DNA from 3 places in the Micromonospora sp. NPDC049201 genome. Region 3 is predicted to be linked to each of the others. Evidence: riboswitches for the same ligand, from Rfam matches in the RefSeq annotation. Region 3 holds a riboswitch; each other region holds the start of a gene.
What was found. A riboswitch is a leader RNA that binds a small molecule or an ion and turns the genes downstream of it on or off. The one in region 3 is predicted to bind cobalamin.

Region 1: it holds a riboswitch for cobalamin, as region 3 does, so the genes downstream of both, ACZ6O5_RS19880 (ABC transporter substrate-binding protein) here and cobN (cobaltochelatase subunit CobN) in region 3, are expected to answer to the same signal.
Region 2: it holds a riboswitch for cobalamin, as region 3 does, so the genes downstream of both, ACZ6O5_RS01790 (ribonucleoside-diphosphate reductase subunit alpha) here and cobN (cobaltochelatase subunit CobN) in region 3, are expected to answer to the same signal.

The regions. Positions count from the first base shown of each region.
Region 1 covers NZ_JBVJHM010000008.1:344,264-352,137, reverse strand. Annotated here, with positions in the region: gene ACZ6O5_RS19890 (ABC transporter ATP-binding protein) at 1-641, opposite strand, end outside; gene ACZ6O5_RS19885 (FecCD family ABC transporter permease) at 697-1,785, opposite strand; gene ACZ6O5_RS19880 (ABC transporter substrate-binding protein) at 1,854-2,786, opposite strand; cobalamin riboswitch at 2,870-3,039, opposite strand; partial or broken gene ACZ6O5_RS19875 (M14 family metallopeptidase) at 3,110-4,420, opposite strand; gene ACZ6O5_RS19870 (C39 family peptidase) at 4,627-5,967, shown strand; gene ACZ6O5_RS19865 (DUF4229 domain-containing protein) at 6,027-6,290, opposite strand; gene ACZ6O5_RS19860 (hypothetical protein) at 6,318-6,779, opposite strand; gene mqnE (aminofutalosine synthase MqnE) at 6,787-7,874, opposite strand, start outside.
Region 2 covers NZ_JBVJHM010000001.1:458,554-466,427, reverse strand. Annotated here, with positions in the region: gene ACZ6O5_RS01800 (cytochrome P450) at 1-1,029, shown strand, start outside; gene ACZ6O5_RS01795 (alpha/beta hydrolase family protein) at 1,122-2,318, shown strand; cobalamin riboswitch at 2,465-2,673, shown strand; gene ACZ6O5_RS01790 (ribonucleoside-diphosphate reductase subunit alpha) at 2,796-5,177, shown strand; gene ACZ6O5_RS01785 (ribonucleotide-diphosphate reductase subunit beta) at 5,183-6,196, shown strand; gene ACZ6O5_RS01780 (hypothetical protein) at 6,346-7,874, shown strand, end outside.
Region 3 covers NZ_JBVJHM010000017.1:88,437-96,310, forward strand. Annotated here, with positions in the region: gene ACZ6O5_RS29185 (AMP-binding protein) at 1-197, opposite strand, end outside; gene ACZ6O5_RS29190 (acyl carrier protein) at 425-727, shown strand; gene ACZ6O5_RS29195 (type III PLP-dependent enzyme domain-containing protein) at 640-2,013, shown strand; gene ACZ6O5_RS29200 (SanA/YdcF family protein) at 2,050-2,727, opposite strand; cobalamin riboswitch at 3,474-3,603, shown strand; gene cobN (cobaltochelatase subunit CobN) at 3,925-7,593, shown strand; gene ACZ6O5_RS29210 (VWA domain-containing protein) at 7,590-7,874, shown strand, end outside.

The DNA of each region.
Region 1 (7,874 bases), on a different contig from region 3:
GCGAGCAGCACCAGACGGTCGGCGTACTCGCCGGCGATGGAGAGGTCGTGCATGGTGGCGAGCACGGTCAGGTCGTGCTCGCGGCGGAGCTGGTCGACCAGTTCCAGCACCTCCTGCTGGTGCCCGATGTCCAACGCGCTGGTCGGCTCGTCGAGCAGCAGCAGGGTGGCGCCCTGGGCCAGCGCCCGGGCCAGGAAGACCCGCTGCCGCTCGCCGCCGGAGAGCGTGGCCAGCTCGCGGCTGCCGAACCCGGCCAGGTCGAGCCGGGCCAGCACCTGGCGCACGGCGGCCAGGTCGGCGGCGGACTCCCGACCCAGCGGCGGCATGTGGGGCGTGCGCCCGAGCAGCACGTAGTCGACGACCGCCATGCCGGCCGGCACCGCCGGTGACTGCGCCACGGTGGCCACCACCCGGGCCCGGTCGCGGCGGCGCATCGCGCGGATCGGCGTACCGAAGAGGGAGACGGCGTCCGGCGCGGGCAGCAGGCCGCCGACGGCGCGCAGCAGCGTCGACTTGCCGGCGCCGTTGGGGCCGATGACGGTGACCCACTCGCCCACCGCGACGGTCAGGTCGACGCCGGCCAGGACCGGACTGCCGCCCAGCTCGACCCGCAGGTCCCGGACCTCGACCGCGGCGGTCATGCTGGTCCCCCGGCGTGCGACTGCGGGGCTCGCAAACCCGGCTCACTCCTCGCGCTCACGCGCGCACCCCGCGGGCGGTGCGCAGGATCAGGACGAAGAACGGGCCGCCGAGCAGCGCGGTCACCACGCCGATGGGGATCTCGGCGGGTGCCGCGGCGGTCCGCGCGACCACGTCGGTCAGCGCCAGGAACGCGCCGCCGAAGAGCATCGACAGCGGCAGGATCACCCGGTGGCTGGAACCGGCGAGCAGCCGGACGGTGTGCGGCACGATGATGCCGACGAAACCGATCAGGCCGGAGGCGGAGACCGCGGCGGCGGTGCCCAGCGAGGCGGCGGCGATCAGCAGGTAGCGGGACCGCTGCGGGTGCAACCCGAGGCTGGTGGCCTCGTCGTCGCCGAGGGCGAGCACGTCCAGCTCCCGCCGGTGCGCCAGCACCACCACGGCGGTGAGCAGGAAGTACGGCAGGACCAGCAGGACGTCGTGCCAGCCGGCGGTGGAGAGCCGCCCGAGCAGCCAGGAGTACACCTGTTGGAGGCTGTCCGAGTGCGCTTGCAGCAGGTAGGTCTGCCCGGCGGCGAGGAACGCCGAGACGGCCACCCCGGCCAGGATCAGCGTGGCCGGTGAACGGTCCCGGCCACCGGCGGCGCCGAGCAGGTACGTCATCGCCACCGCGCCGAGCGAGCCGACGAACGCGGCGAGCGGGACGGTGACCGGCAGACCGGTGAGCGCCCCGCCGGCCCCGGCGCCGAGCACGATCGCCGCGGTGACCGCGAGCCCGGCCCCGGCGGCCACGCCGAGCAGGTACGGGTCGGCCAGCGGGTTGCGGAAGACACCCTGGTAGCAGCCGCCGGCCAGGGCGAGCAGCGCGCCGACGAGCAGACCGAGCACGACCCGGGGCAGGCGCAGCTCGGTGACGATGGCGACCTCCTGCTCGGTGAGGCCGCTGTCCAGGTGCACGCCGGGCAGCAGGTTGAGCAGTTCCGCCGCGACGCTGCCGGGCGGCAGGCTGACCGGGCCGAACGAGACGCCGGCCACCAGCGCGACGAGCACCGCCACCAGGCCGGCGAGCAGCCAGCGTGTGCGCAGCCCGGCCGGCCGGGCCGGAGCGTCGGTGTGTGCCGCGCCCCGGCGGGGGTGCGGCAGCCGGCCGGCCGGCCGGGACGCGTCGGGCGTCCCGGCCGGCACGGGGTCCGCCGGTCGTACGGCCACGGTCAGGCCGGAACCTTGGCGGTGGCGTCGACGATCGCCTTCAGCAGCTCGACGACGCGCGGGCCCCAGCGCGAGGCGATGTCGTCGTCAAGCGCCACGACCTGGTTGTTCTTGACCGCGGTGAGGCCGGCCCACCCGCTGCGTGCCTTGACCGTGTCGGCGCTCTGCTGGCAGCACTTGGTGTCGGCCAGGAAGACGAAGTCGGGGTTCGCCTTGACGATGACCTCCTGGGAGAGCTGCGGGTAGCCGCCGCTCTTGCCGCCGGCGTCGGCCGGGTCGGCGATGTTCTCCAGCCCGGCGAGCGCGTAGATGGTGCCGATGAACGTCTTGCTGGTCGCGGTGTACAGCTCCGGACCCAGCTCGTGGTAGTAGGTCAGTTTCTCGGCGCGCTTGGGCAGGTCCTTGGTGAGCGCGGTGATGTCGTCCTTCATCTTCCGCACCACGGCGTCCGCCTCGGCCGGGTGGCCGGTGAGCTTGCCCAGGTCGGTGAGCTGCCGGTACGTGTCGTCGAGCGTGGTCGCGGCCGGGGTGAGCAGGACCGGGATCTTCAGCGCGACGAGCTGGCTGGCGATCTTGTTGGTGTCATTGGTGATCACCACCAGGTCGGGGCTCTTCGCGGCGATCGCCTCGGCGTTCGGCTGGTAGCCGGAGAGGTCGGTCTTCGGCGCGTCCGCCGGGTAGTTCGACTGGTCGTCGACGGCGGTGACCTGCTTGCCGGCGCCGATGGCGAAGAGCATCTCGGTCGAGGTCGGCGAGAGCGAGACGATCTTCTCGGGGCGCTTCTCCAGCGTCAGGTTGCCCACGCTGGCGGGGAACGAGCCGCCGGACGCGCCGGGGGCGGGGGCGTCGGTCGAGGTCTTCTCGGCGCAGCCGCCGAGCAGCAGCACGCCGGCCGCGAGCGCGGTGGCGAAGAGCCGAGGGGTAGGTCGGGTCACAGGTCCTCCTGTCGGTCGAGGAGCGTGGTGCTTCGCCGACAGGCTGGAAGGGCCCCGTCCGCGAGGCGCCCTTCCTCGAAGGCGCGTGTCGCGACCGGGCCGCAGGCGACCTGGCTCGTCCCACGTCCGTCGGCGCCGGCGGGAGGCCGACGCCGACCGTACGGGGCATCACAGTTGCGGGACAGCGCCGGTTTCGCACCGGCTTCGCTGTGGCACGGTCGGTGCCACCGTAGCGCACGACCAGCGAAGATCACCCGGACGGGCGGGGTGGGCGGGGACCCCGGTGGGGGTGGAGCCGGGGTCCCCGCCGCCGGGTGAGGTCAGCAGTACTGGCTCTGCTTGCCGATCGCCCGGTACGGGCAGTCGGCGTACTCGGAGAGCGTCAGCACGGCGTCCCGGTTGCGCGAGGTCTGCGCCGGGATCACCTCGTCGGGCGGGTAGAAGCCGCCGCCGGAGGCCGAGCCGGGGTACATCTCGAACGTGTACGCCCAGATCTTGTGGGTGCCCCACATCCAGTCGATGCTGGTGCCGTCCGCGATGTAGAGGTCGCTGGACTGCTCCGGGGTGTAGCCGTTGCTGGCCGCCATCTGCTGGCCGATGGTGGCGAACGTGTTGTACTGGTCGGCGTTCATCCCGGTGGCGGTGTTGCTGTACGTGTAGCCGTACGGCCAGAGCACCAGCTGGGAATAGGTGTGGAAGTCGATGTTCGCCTTGATCTGCTGCACCCCGCCGACGACCCGGCTGTTGACGAAGTTGCGCAACGCGGCGGTCTCCGGGGCGGAGAAGGCGGACGGGCCGCGGTAGGTGTCCGACGACTTCGTGCTCGACGAGCCGCCGCAGCAGCCCCACTGGTAGCTCCAGTTGCGGTTCAGGTCGGTGCCGACGTACGTGGAGCCGCTGTTGGGCTGCCGGTTCTTCCGCCAGGAGCGGTAGGAGCCGGTGGCGATGTCGTACTCGCTGCCGTCCGGGTTGACGGTGGGCACGATCCAGATCTCCCGGGAGTTCACGATGTTGGTGATCCGGGAGTCGGTGCCGTAGTTGTCGGTGAACAGGTTGAGCAGGTAGATCGCCATCTCGACGGTCAGGTGCTCGCGGGCGTGCTGCTGGGCGTTGAACAGGATCTCCGGTTCACCCTCGTCGGTGCCGACGTTGTCGGAGATCTTCACGGCCATCAGGTCCCGGCCCTGGTAGGACGTGCCGATGCTGAGCTTGCGGGCGATGCTCGGGTGGTCGGCGACCACCTGGTTCACCACCGCGGTCAACTCGGCGTAGTCGTGGTAGTTCGAGTCGGCGGGCGGGAACGCGTACGCGGTCGCGCCGCCGGCCGGCGCCGGGGCGACGTCCTTCTCCAGCCGGAAGCCGAGCCGGGTGATCGCCTTCGCCTCGGTGGTGGTGGCCGTGACGTGCAGCACGCCGTGTTCGGAGTAGTCGATGGCGGCGCCGGTGCGGGCGACCGCGGTGCGGTCGGCGACGGTGCGTGGGCCGAGCACCCGGTAGGCGACGGCGGCCGACTCGCCGGCCCGGTCCGGGTCGGGGCGGGCGGCGGCCGGCCCGGCGGCGGCGGTGACCAGGATCAGGCCGACGGCGGCGACGAACGCGAGCCGGCGGCGCAGCGGGGACGTGCGGAGGGCCATGGACAACCTCCTCGGGGTACGGGGAGATCCCGTTGTCCGCACACTCCACCAGCAGTCACATGGTCATATCAACATCCGTCGTTGTCACGTACCATCCCGACCTGATCCTCACGTCGGCAATGATTTTCCATGGCTGAACATCTGGCGAAACTTCCCGCCAAGGACGACAGTGAACGGCAACGATGCCGTTTCCCCGTGGAGCTGCCATGTTCGGAAGACCCCTGCGCGCGGTCGCCCTCGCCGGCCTGACCGCGCTCACCCTGCTCGGCACCACCGCACCCGCCCAGGCCAACGGCCCCCGGCCGGGCGTCACCCACGACGAACAGATCACCTTCCAGGAGTTCTCCCGCTACCCCGACTGGCGTACCGGCACGCACCAGGGCACCCGCGCCGTGCCCGGCCGCCAGCCGGCGCTCACCATCGCCCGGCCCGCCGGCACCACCGAGTTCACCGACGAACACACCGGCGCCACCCGCACCTGGGAGTACGCCACCTGGACCTCACCCGAGCGGCGGATCGGGTTCGACGCCACCGAGCTTGTCGCGTCCTGGAACGCCAGCACCCCCGCCGGCACCTGGATCCAGGTCGAGCTGCACGGCACCTACAACACCGGGGCCCAGACCCCGTGGTACGTGATGGGCCGCTGGGCCTCCGGCGACCAGGACATCAAGCGGGCCACGCTGGACGGTCAGGGTGACCCCTGGTCGAGCATCTGGACCGACACGTTCGCCGTCGACGACGCCTCGGCCGGGGTGCTGCTGCGCTCGTACCAGCTCCGGCTGACGCTCTACCGCGCGCCCGGACAGGCCGCCGCGCCGCAGGTCCGGATGGTCGGCGCGATGGCCTCGAACGTGCCGGACCGGTTCACCGTCACGCCGAGCCGGGGTGGCATCGCCTGGGGCACCGAGCTGGCCGTGCCCCGCTACTCGCAGAACGTCCACATCGGCGAGTACCCGGAGTACGACGGCGGCGGCGAGGCGTGGTGCTCCCCCACCTCCACCGAGATGGTGGTCGAGTACTGGGGACGCAAGCCCTCGGCCGAGGACACCGCCTGGGTCGACCCCGCCTACGCCGACCCGACCGTCGACCACGCCGCCCGGATGACCTACGACCACGAGTACGACGGCGCCGGCAACTGGCCGTTCAACACCGCGTACGCGGCCGGCTTCCCCGGTCTGGAGGCGCGCGTCACCCGGCTGCACTCGCTGGACGAGGCGGAACGGTTCATCAAGGCCGGCATCCCGGTGGTCACGTCGCAGTCGTTCCTGGCCGAGGAGCTGGACGGGGCGAACTACGGCACCTCCGGGCACCTGTTCGTGATCGTCGGCTTCACCGCCGACGGCGACGTGATCGTCAACGACCCGGCGTCGTCCTCGAACGAGGCGGTGCGCAACGTCTACAAGCGCGAGCAGTTCGAGCAGATCTGGCAGCGCACCAAGCGCTACCGGGCCAACGGCACCGTCGCCTCCGGCTCCGGCGGCATCGCATACCTGATCAAGCCGCTGAACCGCCCCTGGCCCACCGTCCCCAACTCCACCAACTGGTGAGCTGAAAGGAGGGGCCCCTTGTTAACGCCTGGCGTCGAGAAGGGGCCCCTTCTCACCACTCAGTCCTTGGGCTCGGGCTGGTCGTCGCCGGCCAGGGCGGAGCGCAGCCGGTCCTTCTCGGCGCGGCGGCGCTCCGCCGCGTCGGCCATCTCCCCGGCCATCTCGTCCCGCCACCCCTTCAGCAGGAAGAACGACAGCGTGGCGGAGAAGACCAACGCCAGCATCAGCCGCAGGAACATGTTCATCTCGACGAACCAGAGGGCCGCCAGCACCGCGACGAACAGCCCGATCCGGCCCAGCGTGTACTTGACCGCCGCGCTCATGCCCGCATTCCCACTCTCTCCGCCGCCTCAGCCCGTCCGCCGGGCCAGCCAGTGCACGCCATGAAACCAGATCACCGCGTAGACCACGGTGAAAACCGCCGCGGCCAGCGCGCCGGTGAACAGCGCCGGCAGCCCTGCGGCCAGCCCGGCCGCCAGCAACCCGGCCAGCACGCCGACCCCGAGCCCGACCAGCGCCGCCAGCACCCGGGCGGCACCGAACTCCCAGGCCCGGAAGTCGTCCCAGAACAGCCAGAGCGGCAGGATCACCGCCAGCCAGCCGTTGGTCCCCCCGAACCCGCCGGCGCCGAGTGCGGCGAACGCCCACTCGAAGAGCAGCAACGCCAGCACGCCGATGACCAGCCCGGCGAGCGTCACGCCGAGCAGGTCACCGAGCGTCAGGATGCGTCCCTCGGCGTCCCGCCGAGGAAAACCGCGCTGCTGCTCCCCGGTGCTCGTCGCCGGGTCAGGCCCAGACCTGCCGGTGCTCATCGCCGGGTCAGGCCCAGACCTGCTGCGGCTCGGAGCGGCGCTCGGCCATCGACGGCGCGGCGGCGTACTCACGGACGGTCTCGTAGCGGGTGTTCCGCTCCATCGGGCGGAAACCGGCGTCCCAGATCAGGTGGAGCAGGTCGTCCCGGTGCATGGTGTTCGGCGTGCCGTACGAGTCGGCGTCGTGCGTGATCTTGTATTCCACCACCGAGCCGTCCAGGTCGTCCACGCCGAAGTTCAGCGAGAGCTGGGCCACCGAGAGCCCGTGCATGACCCAGAAGCACTTCACGTGCGGGACGTTGTCGAACAGCAGGCGGGAGACCGCGAACGTCTTGAGCGACTCGGCCGGGGAGGCCATCGTGGTGCGGGCCTGGATCCGGTTACGGACCTTGCCGTCCGCCGAGTCGACGAAGTCGTGCTGGTAGCGCAGCGGGATGAAGACCTGGAAGCCCCCGGTCTCGTCCTGCAGCTCGCGCAGCCGCAGCACGTGGTCGACCCGGTGCCGGGGCTCCTCGATGTGGCCGTAGAGCATGGTCGACGGCGTCTTCATGCCCTTCGAGTGGGCCAGCCGGTGGATCCGCGACCAGTCCTCCCAGTGGCAGGCATGGTCGACGATGTGCTGCCGGACCTCCCAGTCGAAGATCTCCGCGCCGCCGCCGGTCAGCGACTCCAGCCCGGCGTCCATCAACTCGTCGAGGATGGCGTCGGCGGTCAGCCCGCTGATCTTCTCGAACCACTGCACCTCGGTCGCGGTGAACGCCTTGAGGTTGACCTTCGGCAGCGCGGCCTTCAGCTCGCGCAGCACCTTGGGGTAGTAGCGCCAGGGCAGCGTCGGGTGCAGGCCGTTGACGATGTGCAGCTCGGTGAGCTGCTCGTCCTCCATCTCCTTGGCCTTGCGGACCGCCTCGTCGATCCGCATCGTGTAGGCGTCCTTCTCGCCCGGCTTGCGCTGGAACGAGCAGTACGCGCACGACGCGGAACAGACGTTGGTCAGGTTGAGGTGCCGGTTGACGTTGAACATCACCCGGTCGCCGTTGAGCTCCGTACGCCTGTGGTGGGCCAGCCGGCCCAACCAGGTCAGGTCGTCGCTCGCGT
Region 2 (7,874 bases), on a different contig from region 3:
GTGCTGCGCCGGCAGGACGTCTTCTCCCGGGCCGCCGCCGCGTACGCCGACGAGGTCGACGTGTCCGGCACCATGCTCGGCATGGACGGGGCCGAGCACGCCCGGGTGCGCGGCACCGTGAAGGACGCGTTCACCCGGCCGGCCGTCGACGGGCTGCGCGACGCGGTCCGGACCGCGGCGCAGGAGCGGCTCACCGCGATGGTGGGCCGGGGCGCTCCGGCGGACCTGGTCCGCGACTTCGCCGTCCCGTTCGCGCTGGACGTGATCTGCGACCTGCTCGGCCTGCCGGCCCACGACCGGATGCGGTTCCGCCGGTGGGGCGACATGTTCCTCGGCGCCGGCGACCTGAGCCGCGAGGAGGCGGCCCGGTCCGCCGAGGAGATGGGCGGCTACCTGTGGGAGCAGCTCGAGCAGCGACGCGGCCGACCCGGCGACGACCTGCTCGGCCGGATCGCGACCGCCGCCGCCGACCAGCCGGTGGACGTCCAGATCAAGCTGCCGATCTCTCTCGTGGTGGGTGGCTGGGAGACCACGGCCAGCTCGATCGCCACGTTCGTCCACGTGCTCCAGACCGAGCCGTACGGGCCGGCCGGCACCGGCTGGGCGTATCTCGTCGCGCACCCCGAGCGGCTGGACGCGGCGGTCGCCGAGTTGGAGCGGCTGCACTCCACCGCGAACGGCGACGAGATGCCGCGGCGGGTGATGGCGGACGTGACGCTGCCCAGCGGCGCCCGACTGGCGGCGGGCGACATCGTGGTCCCCTCGCACGACGCCGCCAACCGCGACCCGGCGGTGTTCCCGGACCCGGAACGGATGGACTTCGACCGCGCGCCCACGCCGCACCTGTCCTTCGGGCACGGCGCGCACTACTGCATCGGGGCCCACCTGGGCGCGCTGGAGGTCCGCACCGCGCTCGCCCTGCTGCTGCGGGAACTGCCCGGCCTGCGCCTCGCGGTGCCGCCGGACGAGGTGCCGTGGAAGCCGGGGCACGCCATCCTCGGCCCGATCGGGCTGCCGGTCACCTGGTAGGCGCGGCACCCGGCCGTCGACCAGGGCATGCGCTTGCATCTATACACCCGGTATATATACTGAGTGAATAAAGCTGCCGAGGAGGATCACCGATGACCGAGACATCCGTCCCCGAACACGGCATGACCCGCCGCACCCTGGTCCGGGCAGCGTTGGCGGTGGGAGCCGGCGCGTCGGTCGGCGTCGCCGGCCGCGCGCCGGCGGCCACGGCCCAACCGGGCCCGACCCGGCTCACCCTGCCCACACCCACCGGACCCCACCCGGTCGGCACCGTTGCGCTGCACCTGGTCGACCGGTCGCAACCGGAGCCCCTCGCCGGGCCGGGACGGTATCGGGAGCTGATGGTCAACGTCTGGTATCCGGCCCGGGACGTGTGGCGGCACCCCCGCGCCGAGTGGATGACCGCCGCGTCGCTACGTGCGCTGCTGGGGTCCACCGGGTTCGACCCCGACGCGGTGCTGGCGCCGCTGACCGCCGGTCACGAGGGCGCGCCGGTGCGACGCGCCGCCCGTCGACTGCCGGTGGTGGTCTACTCGCACGGCGCGGGCAGCCACCGATCGGACACCACCATCGTGGTCCAGGAACTCGCCAGCCACGGATACGCGGTGGTCACGGTGGACCACACGTACGACGGGCCCAGCGAGTTCCCGGACGGCCGGGTGACCGTCCGGGAGGACGACTACGACGCGACGCCCTGGACCTACACCCGCGACGTGCGGTTCGTGCTGGACCAGATCGCCGTCCTCGCCGCCGGCGGCAACCCGGACGTCGACCGTCGGCCGCTCCCGACCGGGCTGTGCACGGCGCTGGACCCGCACCGGATCGGCATGTTCGGCTGGTCGAAGGGGGGCACCGCGACCGCGCTCACCATGGGCACCGACCAGCGGGTACGCGCCGGGCTGAGCCTAGACGGCCCGATGCTGTCCCAGCCGCGGCCCACCGGCCTGGACCGGCCGTTCATGCTGATGACGGCGGAGTACACCCGCGTCGCGGAGCCCGCCGTCGCCGAGTTCTGGTCGCACCTGCACGGCTGGCGGCTCAACGTCCAGGCCGCCGGCGCGCTCCACCAGTCGTACGGCGACAACCAGTGGCTGGTGCCGCAACTGGCCCGGGTGATCGGGATGAGCGACGCGGAGCTGACCGGCTGGATCGGCACCCTCGACCCCGCCCGCGCGGTACGCATCCAACAGGCGTACCCGTTGGCCTTCTTCGACCTGCACCTGCGGCACCGGGGTCACCTGCTGCGCGGCCCGAGCCGCTCCTTCCCCGAGGTGTCCTTCGTGGCCTGAGCCGATCGGTGGGCGGCTGTGTTAGGCGGGGCCCCCTCCTCTACCGGAGGCGTTAACAAGGGGCCCCGCCTTCACCCCCAGAGGTGAGATGCAGGCGACACGCCCGACGCGACATCTGGTGTTGCCTACCGGGCATAACCGCCATATATGGTGTCCCCGCAGCTGGTTCGGCGGCGTCTGGAAGGCGCGGCCGAGGCAAGAGGGAACCCGGTGGAAGTCCGGGACTGCCCCGCAGCGGTGAGTGGGAACGACCGCCGTCATCAGCACTGGGCCACCGGCCTGGGAAGCGACGGCCAGTAGGCGACCTCGTGTCACGCCCGCGAGTCCGAAGACCTGCCAGCGCGCCGTGCGCCGCCGCGCGCGGCGGTCGACGGTCGCGCGGGACGACCGACGCCAGCAGCCGGGCCGGTCCTGCGTGCCGTGCCCGTTGGCGTTCTCCCGCCGGCCGAGACCATCGGTGACAGCGAGGGAGAGGTCATGACGGTCGTGCGGGAGAGTAGGCGGTCCGGTGCCACCGGGCCGGAGCAGCGCCGGCTGGCGATGCGGGTCCGCAAGCGGGACGGCGACACCGAGCCGGTCGACGTCAACCGGATCGTCCGGGCGGTCGAGCGCTGGGGCGCCGACCTGGACGAGGTCGATCCGCTGCGGGTCGCCACCCGGACCATCAGCGGGCTCTACGACGGGGCGAGCACCGCGGAGCTGGACCGGTTGTCGATCCAGACCGCGGCGGAGCTGATCGGCGAGGAGCCGCAGTACTCCCGGTTGGCGGCCCGGCTGCTGGCCGCGTACGTGGACGAGGAGGTCCGTGGGCAGCAGGTGACGCGCTTCAGCGAGTCGATCGGGTACGCGCACGGGCTGGGGCTGGTCGGTGACGACACCGCCGCGTTCGTGGCCCGCCACGCCGACGAGCTGGACGACGCCGTGGACCCGGCCGGTGACCTGCGGTTCGAGTACTTCGGACTGCGTACGGTGGCGGACCGTTACCTGTTGCGGCACCCGGAGTCGCGGCTGGTGGTGGAGACGCCGCAGTACTGGCTGCTGCGGGTGGCCTGCGGGCTGTCGCACACCCCGGCCGAGGCGGTCGGTCTCTACCGGCTGATGTCCAGCCTGGCCTACCTGCCCAGCTCCCCCACGCTGTTCAACTCGGGCACCCGGCACACCCAGATGTCGTCGTGCTTCCTGGTGGACTCGCCCCGCGACGAGTTGGACTCCATCTACGAGCGCTACCACCAGGTCGCTAAGCTGTCGAAGTTCTCCGGCGGCATCGGCATCTCCTGGTCCCGGGTGCGCGGCCGGGGCGCGCTGATCCGGGGCACGAACGGGCGGTCGAACGGCATCGTGCCGTTCCTCAAGACGCTCGACGCCGGGGTGGCGGCGGTGAACCAGGGCGGCCGGCGCAAGGGCGCGGCCTGCGTCTACCTGGAGCCGTGGCACCCGGACGTGGAGGAGTTCCTGGAGCTGCGGGACAACACCGGCGAGGAGTCCCGGCGGACCCACAACCTCAACCTGGCCAACTGGATCCCGGACGAGTTCATGCGCCGGGTCGAGGCGGACGAGGACTGGTCGCTGATCGACCCGTCCGACGCGCCGGAACTGCCCGACCTGTACGGCGAGGCGTTCGACGCCGCGTACCGGGCGGCCGAGAAGAAGGCGGTCCGTACGGTCCGGGCCCGTGACCTGTACGGGCGGATGATGCGCACGCTCGCGCAGACCGGCAACGGGTGGATGACGTTCAAGGACGCCGCGAACCGGCTGTCCAACCAGACCGGCGAGCCGGGCAACGTCATCCACCTGTCCAACCTGTGCACCGAGATCCTGGAGGTCAACGACGACGCCGAGACCGCGGTGTGCAACCTCGGTTCGGTGAACCTCGGCGCGCACGTCACCGCCGACGGGGTCGACTGGGAGAAGCTGCGGGCCACCGTGCGCACCGCGGTGGTGTTCCTGGACCGGGTGATCGACATCAACTACTACCCGGCCGCGCAGGCGGCGGCGTCGAATCCGCGCTGGCGGCCGGTCGGGCTCGGGCTGATGGGCCTCCAGGACGCGTTGTTCACGCTGCGCCTGCCGTTCGACTCACCGGCGGCGCGGGAGCTGTCCACCCGGGTGCAGGAGGAGATCCTGCTGACCGCGCTGGAGACCTCCGCCGGGCTGGCCGAACGGTTCGGGCCGCATCCGGCGTACCCACGGACCCGGGCCGCGAAGGGCGACCTGCATCCGGACCTGTGGGGCGCGACGCCGACCCAGGTCGACAGGTGGGCGGCGGTGCGGGCCCGGATCGCCGCGTACGGGCTGCGCAACTCGCTGCTGGTGGCCATCGCGCCGACGGCCACCATCGCCTCGATCGCCGGCTGCTACGAGTGCGTCGAGCCGCAGGTGTCGAACCTGTTCAAGCGGGAGACCATGTCCGGCGAGTTCCTCCAGGTCAACACGTACCTGGTGCGGGAGCTGAAGGCGCGTGGGCTGTGGACGGCGCAGGTCCGCGACCGGATCAAGCGGGCCGAGGGCTCGGTGCAGGGCGTCACCGAGCTGCCCGCCGAGGTGCGGGAGCTGTTCCGGACCGCGTGGGAGCTGCCGCAGCGGGCGCTGATCGACCTGGCCGCCGCGCGGGCGCCCTACGTCGACCAGTCGCAGTCGCTGAACCTGTTCATGGGCGCGCCGACCATCGGCAAGCTCTCCTCGATGTACCGGTACGCCTGGCGGTCCGGTTTGAAGACCACCTACTACCTGCGGTCGCGTCCGGCGACCCGGATCCAGCAGGCCACCGTGGCGCCGGTGCTCACCCCGGTGCCCGCCCGCGACGACGAGGCGCTCGCCTGCTCCCTGGAGAACCCCGAGAGCTGCGAGGCCTGCCAGTGACCACGATGCCCGAGACCCGCCCGATGCTGCTCGACCCGGGCATGGACCTGACCCTGCGGCCGATGCGCTACCCGCACTTCTTCGACCGGTTCCGCGACGCCATCCGCAACACCTGGACCGTCGAGGAGGTGGACCTGCACGCCGACCTGGCCGACCTGGAGCGGCTCTCGCCGGCCGAGCGGCACCTGGTGTCCCGGCTGGTCGCGTTCTTCGCCACCGGCGACACCATCGTCGCCAACAACCTGGTGCTCAACCTCTACCAGCACGTCAACTCGCCGGAGGGGCGGCTCTACCTGTCCCGCCAGCTCTTCGAGGAGGCGGTGCACGTCCAGTTCTACCTGAACCTGCTGGACACGTACGTGCCTGACGAACGGGAGCGGTTCGCCGCGTTCGCGGCGGTGGAGAACATCCCGTCGATCGCCCGCAAGGCGGAGTTCTGCTTCCGCTGGATCGACTCGATCCACGAGCTGCGGGAGCTGCGCACCCGCTCCGACCGGCGGGCGTTCCTGCTCAACCTCATCTGCTTCGCCGCGTGCATCGAGGGGCTGTTCTTCTACGGCGCGTTCGCCTACGTCTACTTCCTGCGGTCCCGGGGGCTGCTCAACGGGTTGGCCTCCGGCACCAACTGGGTGTTCCGGGACGAGTCGATGCACATGGCGTTCGCGTTCGACGTGGTGGAGACCGTCCGCGCCGAGGAGCCGGAGCTGTTCGACGCCGAGTTGGAACGGCAGGTCCGGGACATGCTCGCCGAGGCGGTGGAGTGCGAGGCGCAGTTCGCCGAGGATCTGCTCGACCAGGGCGTCTCCGGGATGTCGCCGGCCGACATGCGGCAGTACCTGCAACACGTGGCGGACCGGCGGCTGGCGGCGCTGGGCCTCGCGCCGACGTACGGCAGCGGCAACCCGTTCGCGTTCATGGAGTTGCAGGACGTGCAGGAGCTGTCGAACTTCTTCGAGCGGCGGGTGTCGGCGTACCAGGTCGGGGTGACCGGCAGCGTCACGTTCGACGACGACTTCTGACCCCGCGACCCGTCCCGGCCGCCGTCCACGGCCGGGACGGGACCGTCCCGGATACGCGCATGCGCGTATCGCCCGCGGCGCCCCCGATCCGCACAGTTGTCTGCGCCGATCCCCACCCGGGGCGTCGGCGGACGAGGGGGAACCGCACCATGAAACGGATACGTCGACGGCTGCGGCCGTTGCTGGCCGCGGCACTGGCCACGGTGGTCGGAGTGGCGTTCGCCGCCGCGCTGCCGGCCGCGCCGGCCGCGGCGAGTTACGGCTCCACGGTCACCGTCACGGCCGACGAGATGCACACCACGGAGTGCCTGGACCGGGTCTGGCTGGTCGTCTGCGACCCGCCGGAGCTGTTCGGCGTCGCGATCATCACGCAGGACGACGGCCAGCAGCAACGCTGTGAGATGGCGCTGCCGGCGACCGCCGGCACGGACATCGTCGGCGCCCGCACGGTCTGCGCCGGGCGGTCGGTCACCGGCAACTTCCGGGTCAACTTCGAGCTGTGGGAGGACGACTCCACCGAGGGCGGCAGCCGCGAGCAGGCCGACCTCAACCCGGGCACGGCGAAGGACTGGGCCACCACGAACCTGCTCGGCGGCCGGGCCGGGGTGTCCCGGTGGACCACCAGCGGCGGGCCGTCCCGGGCGATCTTCACGGTGACGGTCGCGGCCCGACCGACGAGCATCGCCATCTCGTCGCCGTCGCCGACCGGCACGCCGCGCGAGTTCGACCCGCGGCTCGGCGAGCGGCTGATGATCAGCGGATCGCTGTCGGTGCCGTCGGCGCTGCGGTTCACCGTCACCTCGCAGGCGACCGGGGCGTCGATCGTGCTGGCCGAGGCGCCGTTCTACGGCGGCGCGTTCAACATCGACTGGGACGGCCGCTGGTCCGACGGGTCGTACGCGGCCGTGGGCGGGTACACGATCACGGTGGTCGATCCGGTCGACGCCGGCTCGGCACGGACCACCCAGGCCCGGGTCATCCAGCGGGTCGGGCTGGCGTTCACCGGCATGACCAGCCAGCCGGCCATGAACTGGCAGTACCGTAGCGGCCCGATCGTGGTGAGCGCGGTGGCGACGGCCGCCGGCACGTTCCGGATGCGGGTGCTGCGCGGCGGCGTCGAGGTGTTCCGCAGCGCCGACCAGCGCCGCGCCGCCGGCCCGATCTCGTTCTCCTGGACCGGCCGGCACGCCGACGGCTCCTGGGCCACGCCCGGCAGCTACGTGTTCACGCTGGAGGGCACCGCCGACGACGGGCGGGCGTTCCCGGCCACCTCCCGTACCGTGCCGGTCAGCGACCCGCCGCCCGGCCTGGAGGTGTACGCGCTGGCCGAGCCGGGCGTCCCGGCGGTCAACCCGCAGGCGGTGCCCGGCACGTCGATCCGCGCCAAGGTGGTCGCCACCGACCACACCGCCCGGCCGGCGGCCCGGATCACCGTGGAGATGAGCCCGGCCGGCTGGATCGGACGCCCGGTGACGCTCGCGCCCCGCGTGGTGAGGACCTGCGAGCAGACCGACGAGTGCCAGGCGGTGATCCCGGCGGACATCCTGGCCGGCGCGGCGGTCGCCTACCGGGTCACCGCCAGCGAGGCGGACGGGGTGCCGGAGGCACGCACCGCGACGGCGGACTGGCGGATCACCGACCTGAACCCGCCGGCGCCGTCGCAGACGCCGGAGGTGAC
Region 3 (7,874 bases):
ACGAAGTCGGCGGACGCCGACCGGACAATGACGACGGTGTCGCCGGGAGCGATGCCGGCGCTACGCAACCGGCCTGCGGCCCGGCGGGCCTCTTCGGCCAGGTCCGCGTAGGACGAGAACTGCCAGGACCCGTCGCTCTGCGCGATGCGGACCCCGCGGTCCGGGGAGGGCCGATCAAGCCACCCGAGCAGTGACACATCAACTCCTCGTCGCCTTGCACCAGTGCAACCCCGTCCGCTAAAGCTGTATCAGCGGTACCGAGATCCGTCAATGCGCATGCGTATCGGAAAGGCCAACCCTTGCCGTTCCTTTCCGGGTGACGTACGTTTCGGCGATGCCCTTGGCGACTCTGCTCAGGAGCCGAGGTTCGTGGCGGCGACGAAAAGAGGATGCAGTGGCTGAATCGCGTGACCCGGGGTCCCGCGTGGATCTGGCCGAAGTGGAGCCCATGGTGCTGCGGATGGTCACCCTGTTCGCGCCCGAGCCGGCGCCCGCCGTGCGACGCGCACACAGGTTGATTGATGATCTCGGCTTCAACTCCCTGCGGCTGATGGAGTTGGCGTTCGCGCTCGAGGAACTGTTCCGGATGGACCTGGAGTCCTCCGGATTCGTGCCGGCCGCGGACACGGTCGGCGAGCTGTGCGATTTCATCTCCGCGCGGGCTGCTGCGGGGGAAGCGGCGATACCCGAGCCCGAGGCGATGGATGCGGTGGTCGCCGAACTGTGACTGCGAAACCGGCGTTCCCGCCCGACGTGCTGCCGGTCGGGCTCACGGCCGATCTCCTTCGGGAATACGGCAGCCCGCTGTACGTGTACCGACTCGACAAGGTCCGGAGCGCGGTCGGATCGTTGCGGGCTGAACTGCCCGACGCGCTGCACGTCTATTATTCGCTCAAGGCCAATCCGCATCCGTCTCTGGTCGCCGCCGCGGTGGCGGACGGTTTCGGAGCCGAGGTCAGCTCGGTCGGCGAGATGGCGGCGGTCGCCGCGGCCGGTGCCGCCCCGCAGCGGTGCCTCTACACCGGACCGGCCAAGACGACGACGGAGATGACGGCCGCGCTTGAGGCGGGAGTCCGGACGTTCTCGGTGGAGTCCCAGCACGACCTGGACCGACTCCGGACCGCATGCGACCGGGTGGCGGCGACCGCGGCCTACCTGGTCCGACTCAACGCGGCCACGGCCAGCGCTCGCGCCGGTCTGCGGATGACCGGGAGACCGTCCCAGTTCGGCGTCCCGATGGCCGAACTGAGCCGGGGGAGTGAGCTGCTGCGCGCGACGGGCGGGACCAGGCCGGTCGGCTTCCACGTCTTCTCGGCGACCAATCTGCCCGACCCGGGGGATTTGCTGACGGAGTTGGCCGAGAACGTCGCCACCGTCGCCGCTGCGGCGGAACTCACCGGATTCGTGCCCGACGTCGTCGACATCGGCGGTGGGTTCGGCGCCCCCTTCGCCAAACCGGACGTCCGACCGTCCTACTCCGGCCTGGGCTCCGCGTTGGCCGAGGTCCTGGACGAGCGGCTGCCCGGGTGGCGGTCGGGGCGGCCGAGGGTGGCCGTCGAGACGGGCCGGTATCTGGTCGCGGAAGCGGGAACGCTGCTGACGACCGTCATGGACGTCAAGGAATCCGGCGGACGCGCCTACATCATCTGTGACGCGGGTGTGAACGCGTTGGGCGGCATGTCTGGCATCGGCCGACTGCTGCCGCCCTCCGCCCAGCCGGACGGGGTGGACGCGGCGGCTTCCTCGGCCGCTCTCGTCGGCCCGTTGTGCACCCCGTTGGATGTGTTGAGCCGCGCGGCGCGCGTCGGTGACGCCCGCGTCGGCGACGTGCTGGCGATCCCCAATGTGGGGGCGTACGGCCTCAGCGCCAGCCTGGTTGCCTTTCTGGGGCGGCCACTGCCGGCCGAGGTGGTCGTCGACGGCACCGACGTTGTCGCCGTACGCCGGCTCGGCCTCGCCGATACTGGGTCGGCTTCAGAGGCAGCCAAGCTTCCCGGAGCGCTCAACGGGTGATCCCCGGTGCCGGCATCTCGCCCGGTCGGCTACGGCTCACGCCCCGGTCGCCTGACCGGTGGTGCGGCGGCTGAGGTCGGCGGGATCGCGGGCGGCCAGGACGTCGAGCGCTGCCTTGACGCAGGCGCCGTACTCCCGAACGGAACTCCACCACCAGGTGTCGCCGTACTTCCTGGCTGTCTCGTCGCCGACGCCATTGGCCTTGATGCCGAGACTCCGGCACAGGGTCACGGCGCGCGGCAGATGAAAGGACTGGGTCACCACGATGGCCTCGTCCACCCCGAATAGACGCTTGGCCCGCGCGCACGAGTCGTACGTGTCCAAGCCGGCATGATCCAACAAGATCCGCTTGGCTGGCACACGTCGGTCGAGCAGCCATCGTTGCATCGCGCCGGGTTCGTTGTAGTTTGGGCTCGCGTGGTCGCCGGAAACGAGGATTGTCCCTACCTTGCCGGCGGTGAACAGCCGATAGGCGATCTCCAGGCGCGCCGCAAGGAATAGTGACGGTGTGTGGTCCGGCTCCACCCTGGTGCCCAGCACCAAGGCGATCGGCGATGCGGGAACGTCTCTCGCGGTGAATATGTGCCCGTCTGCGCCTTCGCGGGTCCAGAACACGCTGGCGGTGACACAGTTCACCAGGAGAAAGACGACCGCGATTGGCGCCGCAAGGGCGTGGCGGTGCCGGGGCGAGGCAATGCTTCTCGTCAAGGTCATAGGTGGACCGAAAGGAGCGGTGATCGGGTCATGTCGATGAGCATTGCAACAGGAAAATTATTGGGCAACCGCTCTCGATGATGTTTCCCGGATGGTTGCACGCCGGTGCAGGCAGGTGTTCGGAAACGTGCGGCGTTCCGATCAGGAATGGGCGACGCATGCGCGATGCGCACCAATCGCTCGGCGATGCTTCCTCGGGGTGGCCCGCTGGGCTAGTGTCGGTGCACGGCGCGGCCACCCGCAGAACCGGCTACGGGCCGAGGCCGTGACCGACCGGCAGGCTCCCGATCGACGTAGACGGCTTTCGGGGCGGGGCCGAGGGGCGGTTGCTCGCCATTCCGACCGGCATCCGACCCCGTCGCCTGGCTCTGCCATCGGGCCCGTCACCCACCTCGAAGCGGTGCCCGATCTCGAACGACACGGCTGGCGCCACCGCCGCCCCCTGCCCGCGGCGATCCACCACGACCGCTGGAACCCCGTGTCCGCCACGGCGTGAATGGCAGGAGCGGTGCCGGATCGCCCCTACTCGCGCTACCTGATCGCTCTCGGTCGGCGGCCTGTTCGGGGCTGTGCGATCGAGGCGGCCCGGGCACCGGCGGAGCGCCGGCCCGGAGGGTCGTGACCCCGGCGGGGCGGCTAAGGGACTGATCGGCCTGTCTCGATGGTCCGGGCACCGGTTGCCCGTGGTGGAGTGGCGTTGACCGCAGGTCGTGAGGTGTGGCAGCATTCGCGGCCTGACGGCAGTGAAGGAAGCCGGTGCGATTCCGGCGCGGTCCCGCCACTGTCACCGGGGAGTGATCCCCCCTCGCGAGTCACGGCCGTGTGCGTGCGGCTGGAAGACCGGGGGTGAGCGTCGATCCGGAAGCCAGGATACTTCGGCCGTCGGACGTACCCCAGGGCGTGGACACCCGAGGAGGACCCGATGACGCTCGGCGTCTCATTGATCGACGAACATCGTCATGACCCGCACGGCGGACGCTCCGCCGCACCCGTCGCCTGCCATGCCGGCGGCCGTGTCGGCGCACCCGGGACGGTTCGCGCTCCCGGCTGGGCCGCATACCCCCGGCATTGACCGCTCACCGACCCGCGCCCCGGTGAGCCGCGCCGCGGGTCGCCGCACCCGCTGACGTCGCTCCCCATCCCGCTTCGCCCCGGTCGCCTCAGTGCGACCTCGGGCGTCACTCTCCGGAGCCCCTCGTGCGCATCCTGTTGCTGTCCACCGCCGACACCGACCTGCTGGCCGCCCGCGCCAGCGACGCCGACTACCGGCTCGCCAACCCCGCGCGGGTCGACGCCGACGCGGTGCCCGCGCTCGTCGACGGCGTCGACCTCGCCGTCGTACGCCTGCTCGGCGGCCGGCAGACGTGGCCGGACGGGCTGGCCGCCGTGCTGGCCAGCGGCGTCCCCACGGTGGTGCTCGGCGGTGAGGCGCTGCCCGACGCGGAGCTGATGGCGGTCTCCACCGTGCCGTCCGGTGTGGTCACCCAGGCGCTCGCGTACCTGGTCGAGGGCGGTCCGGCGAACCTGGGTCGGCTGGCCCGGTTCCTGTCCGACCGGGTGCTGCTCACCGGCGAGGGCTTCGCCCCGCCCGCGCCCACCCCGGCCTACGGCGTGCACGGCGATCCGGAGATCCTCCCCGGTCGGCCCACCGTGGGGATCGTCTTCTACCGGGCGCACGCGCTGGCCGGCAACACCGGCTTCGTCGACGTGCTCGCCGCTGCGGTACGGGCCGCCGGCGGGAACCCGCTGCCGATCTTCTGCGGCTCGCTGCGGGGGTTGACCGCCGGCGCCGGTCCGCTCGGCCTCTTCGGCCGGTGCGACGCGCTGCTGGTCACCGTGCTCGCCGCCGGCGGAGCGGTGGCCGCGGACGCCTCCGGCGGCGGCGACGAGGACGCCTGGGACGTCGGCGCCCTCGCGGCGCTGGACGTGCCGGTGATCCAGGCCCTCTGCCTCACCAGCACCCGTGAGCAGTGGGCGGGCAGCGACGCCGGACTGTCCCCGCTGGACGCCGCCATGCAGGTGGCCATCCCCGAGTTCGACGGCCGGATCATCACCGTGCCGTTCTCGTTCAAGCGGATCGACGCCGACGGGCTCTCGGTCTATGCCGCCGACCCCGACCGGGCCGCCCGGGTGGCCGGCATCGCGGTCCGCCACGCCCGGCTGCGGCACGTGCCCGCCGCCGACAAGCGCGTCGCGGTGGTGCTCAGCTCGTACCCGACCAAGCATTCCCGGGTCGGCAACGCGGTCGGTCTGGACACCCCGGCCTCCGCCGTCCGGCTGTTCGCGGCGATGGTCGACGCCGGCTACCACCTGGGTGACGCCCCGCCACCCGACGACGGCGACGCCCTGATCCACGCGTTGATCGCCGCGGGCGGCCACGACGTGGAGTGGCTCACCCCGGAGCAGCAGCGCGCCGCCGAGGCCCGGATACCGGGGCGCACGTACCGGCGGTGGTTCGACGAGCTGCCCGCCGCGCTGCGCGAGCGGATGCGGGAGCACTGGGGTGAGCCGCCCGGCGAGCTGTACACCGAGGGCGGGGACATCGTCCTGGCCGGCCTGCGCTTCGGCAACGTGGTGCTGCTGATCCAGCCGCCGCGCGGCTTCGGGGAGAACCCGATCGCCATCTACCACGACCCGGACCTGCCGCCGAGCCACCACTACCTGGCCGCGTACCGCTGGCTCGCCGCGCCGGTCGCCGACGGTGGGTTCGGCGCGGACGCCGTGGTGCACCTGGGCAAGCACGGCACCCTGGAGTGGCTGCCCGGCAAGGGCCTCGGCCTGGCGGCCGACTGCGCCCCCGACGCGGTGCTGGGCGACCTGCCGTTGGTCTATCCGTTCATCGTCAACGATCCCGGTGAGGGCACCCAGGCCAAACGGCGTGCCCACGCCGTCGTGGTCGACCACCTGGTGCCGCCGATGGCCCGCGCCGAGACCTACGGGGACCTGGCCAGACTGGAGCAACTGCTCGACGAGTACGCCACCGTGCAGGCCCTCGACCCGGCCAAGGCGCCGACCGTGCGGGCGCAGATCTGGGACCTGGTCTGCGCCGCCGAACTGCACCACGACCTGCACGCCGAGGCGATGCCCGACGCCGACGACTTCGACGACTTCGTGCTGCACCTCGACGGCTACCTCTGTGAGGTCAAGGACGTGCAGATCCGCGACGGGCTGCACGTCCTCGCCGCCGCCCCCACCGGCGAACCGCGGGTCAACCTGGTCCTCGCGGTGCTACGCGCCCCGCAGGTCTGGGGCGGCGCCCGTGCCCTGCCCGGCCTGCGGCAGGCCCTCGCCGGCGCGTACGGTCTCGACGAGCAGGCGCTGCTCGCGTCGCCGGGGCGGCGGGTGGCCCTGCCGGCCGCGCTGACCGAGGTCGTGGACGGGCCGTCGGTCACCGCCGCCGACGCCGTCGACCTGATCGAGGCGCTGGCGCGCCGGCTGGTGGTCGGCATGGAGACCCTCGGCTGGGACGCCGACGCGGTCGAGGCGGTGGTCGCGGAGGTGACCGGCCGGGCGGTCCCGGACGCTGCCGCGGTGCTCCGCTTCGCCGCCACCGAGGTGGTGCCCCGCCTGGCGCGGACCACCGACGAGCTGACCAACACCCTCGGCGCCCTGGACGGCCGGTTCGTGCCGCCCGGCCCGTCCGGCTCGCCCACCCGGGGGCTGGTCAACGTGCTGCCCACCGGGCGCAACTTCTACTCCGTCGATCCCAAGGCCATTCCCAGCCGCAACGCCTGGGACATCGGCACGGCGCTGGCCGACTCGCTGCTCGCCCGGCACCTCGCCGACACCGGCGCGTACCCCCGGTCGGTCGGGTTGTCCGTCTGGGGCACCAGCGCCATGCGGACCCAGGGCGACGACATCGCCGAGGTGCTGGCCCTGCTCGGCTGCCGACCCGTGTGGGACGACCGGTCGCGGCGGGTCACCGGTGTCGAGGTGGTGCCGACCGCGGAACTGGGCCGGCCCCGCGTCGACGTCACGGTCCGCATCTCCGGGTTCTTCCGCGACGCGTTCCCGCACGTGGTGGCGCTGCTCGACGACGCCGTCCGGCGGGTGGCCGCGCTGGACGAGCCGGACGCGGAGAACTTCGTCCGCGCGCACGTCGCCGCCGACCTCGCCGAGCACGGCGACGAGCGGCGGGCCACCGCCCGGATCTTCGGCTCCAAACCGGGCGCGTACGGCGCGGGACTGCTGCCGCTGATCGACGCCCGAACCTGGCGCAGTGACGCCGACCTCGCCGAGGTGTACGCGGTCTGGGGTGGCTACGCCTACGGCCGCGGTCTCGACGGGCGGGAGGCGCGCGCCGACATGGAACGCTCGTTCGCCCGGATCGCGGTGGCCGTGAAGAACCAGGACACCCGCGAGCACGACATCGTCGACTCCGACGACTACTTCCAGTACCACGGCGGGATGGTGGCGATGGTCCGCCACCTGACCGGCGCGTCGCCGGAGGCGTACGTGGGTGACTCGGCGATGCCGCACGACGTGCGCACCCGGACGCTGGGCGAGGAGACCCGGCGGGTGTTCCGGGCCCGGGTGGTCAACCCGAAGTGGATCGCCGCGATGCGCCGGCACGGCTACAAGGGCGCGTTCGAGCTGGCCGCCACCGTGGACTACCTGTTCGGCTACGACGCCACCGCCGGGGTGGTCGACGACTGGATGTACGAGCACCTGGCCGCCGCCTACGTCTTCGACGACACCACCCGTGACTTCCTGGAGCGGTCCAATCCGTGGGCGTTGCGCGGCATCACCGAGCGGCTGCTGGAGGCCGCCGACCGGGGACTGTGGGCCGAACCGGAGCCGGCCACCCTGGACCGGCTCCGCGACACGTACCTCGCCAGCGAGGGTGACCTGGAGGAACGCGCATGAGCACCTTCCCGTTCAGCGCTGTGCTCGGCATGGCCGACATGCGGCTGGCGCTGCTGCTCAACGCCGTCTCCCCGGCGATCGGCGGGGTGCTGGTGCGGGGCGAGAAGGGCACCGCCAAGTCCACCGCCGTACGGGCCCTCGCCGCGCTGCTGCCGCCGGTGCGGCGGCTGGCGGGCTGCCGGTTCGGGTGCGACCCGGCCGCGCCCGACCCGGCCTGCCCGGACGGTCCGCACCCCGCCGGCGCCGCCGCCGAGACCGCGCCGGCCCGGCTGGTCGAGCTG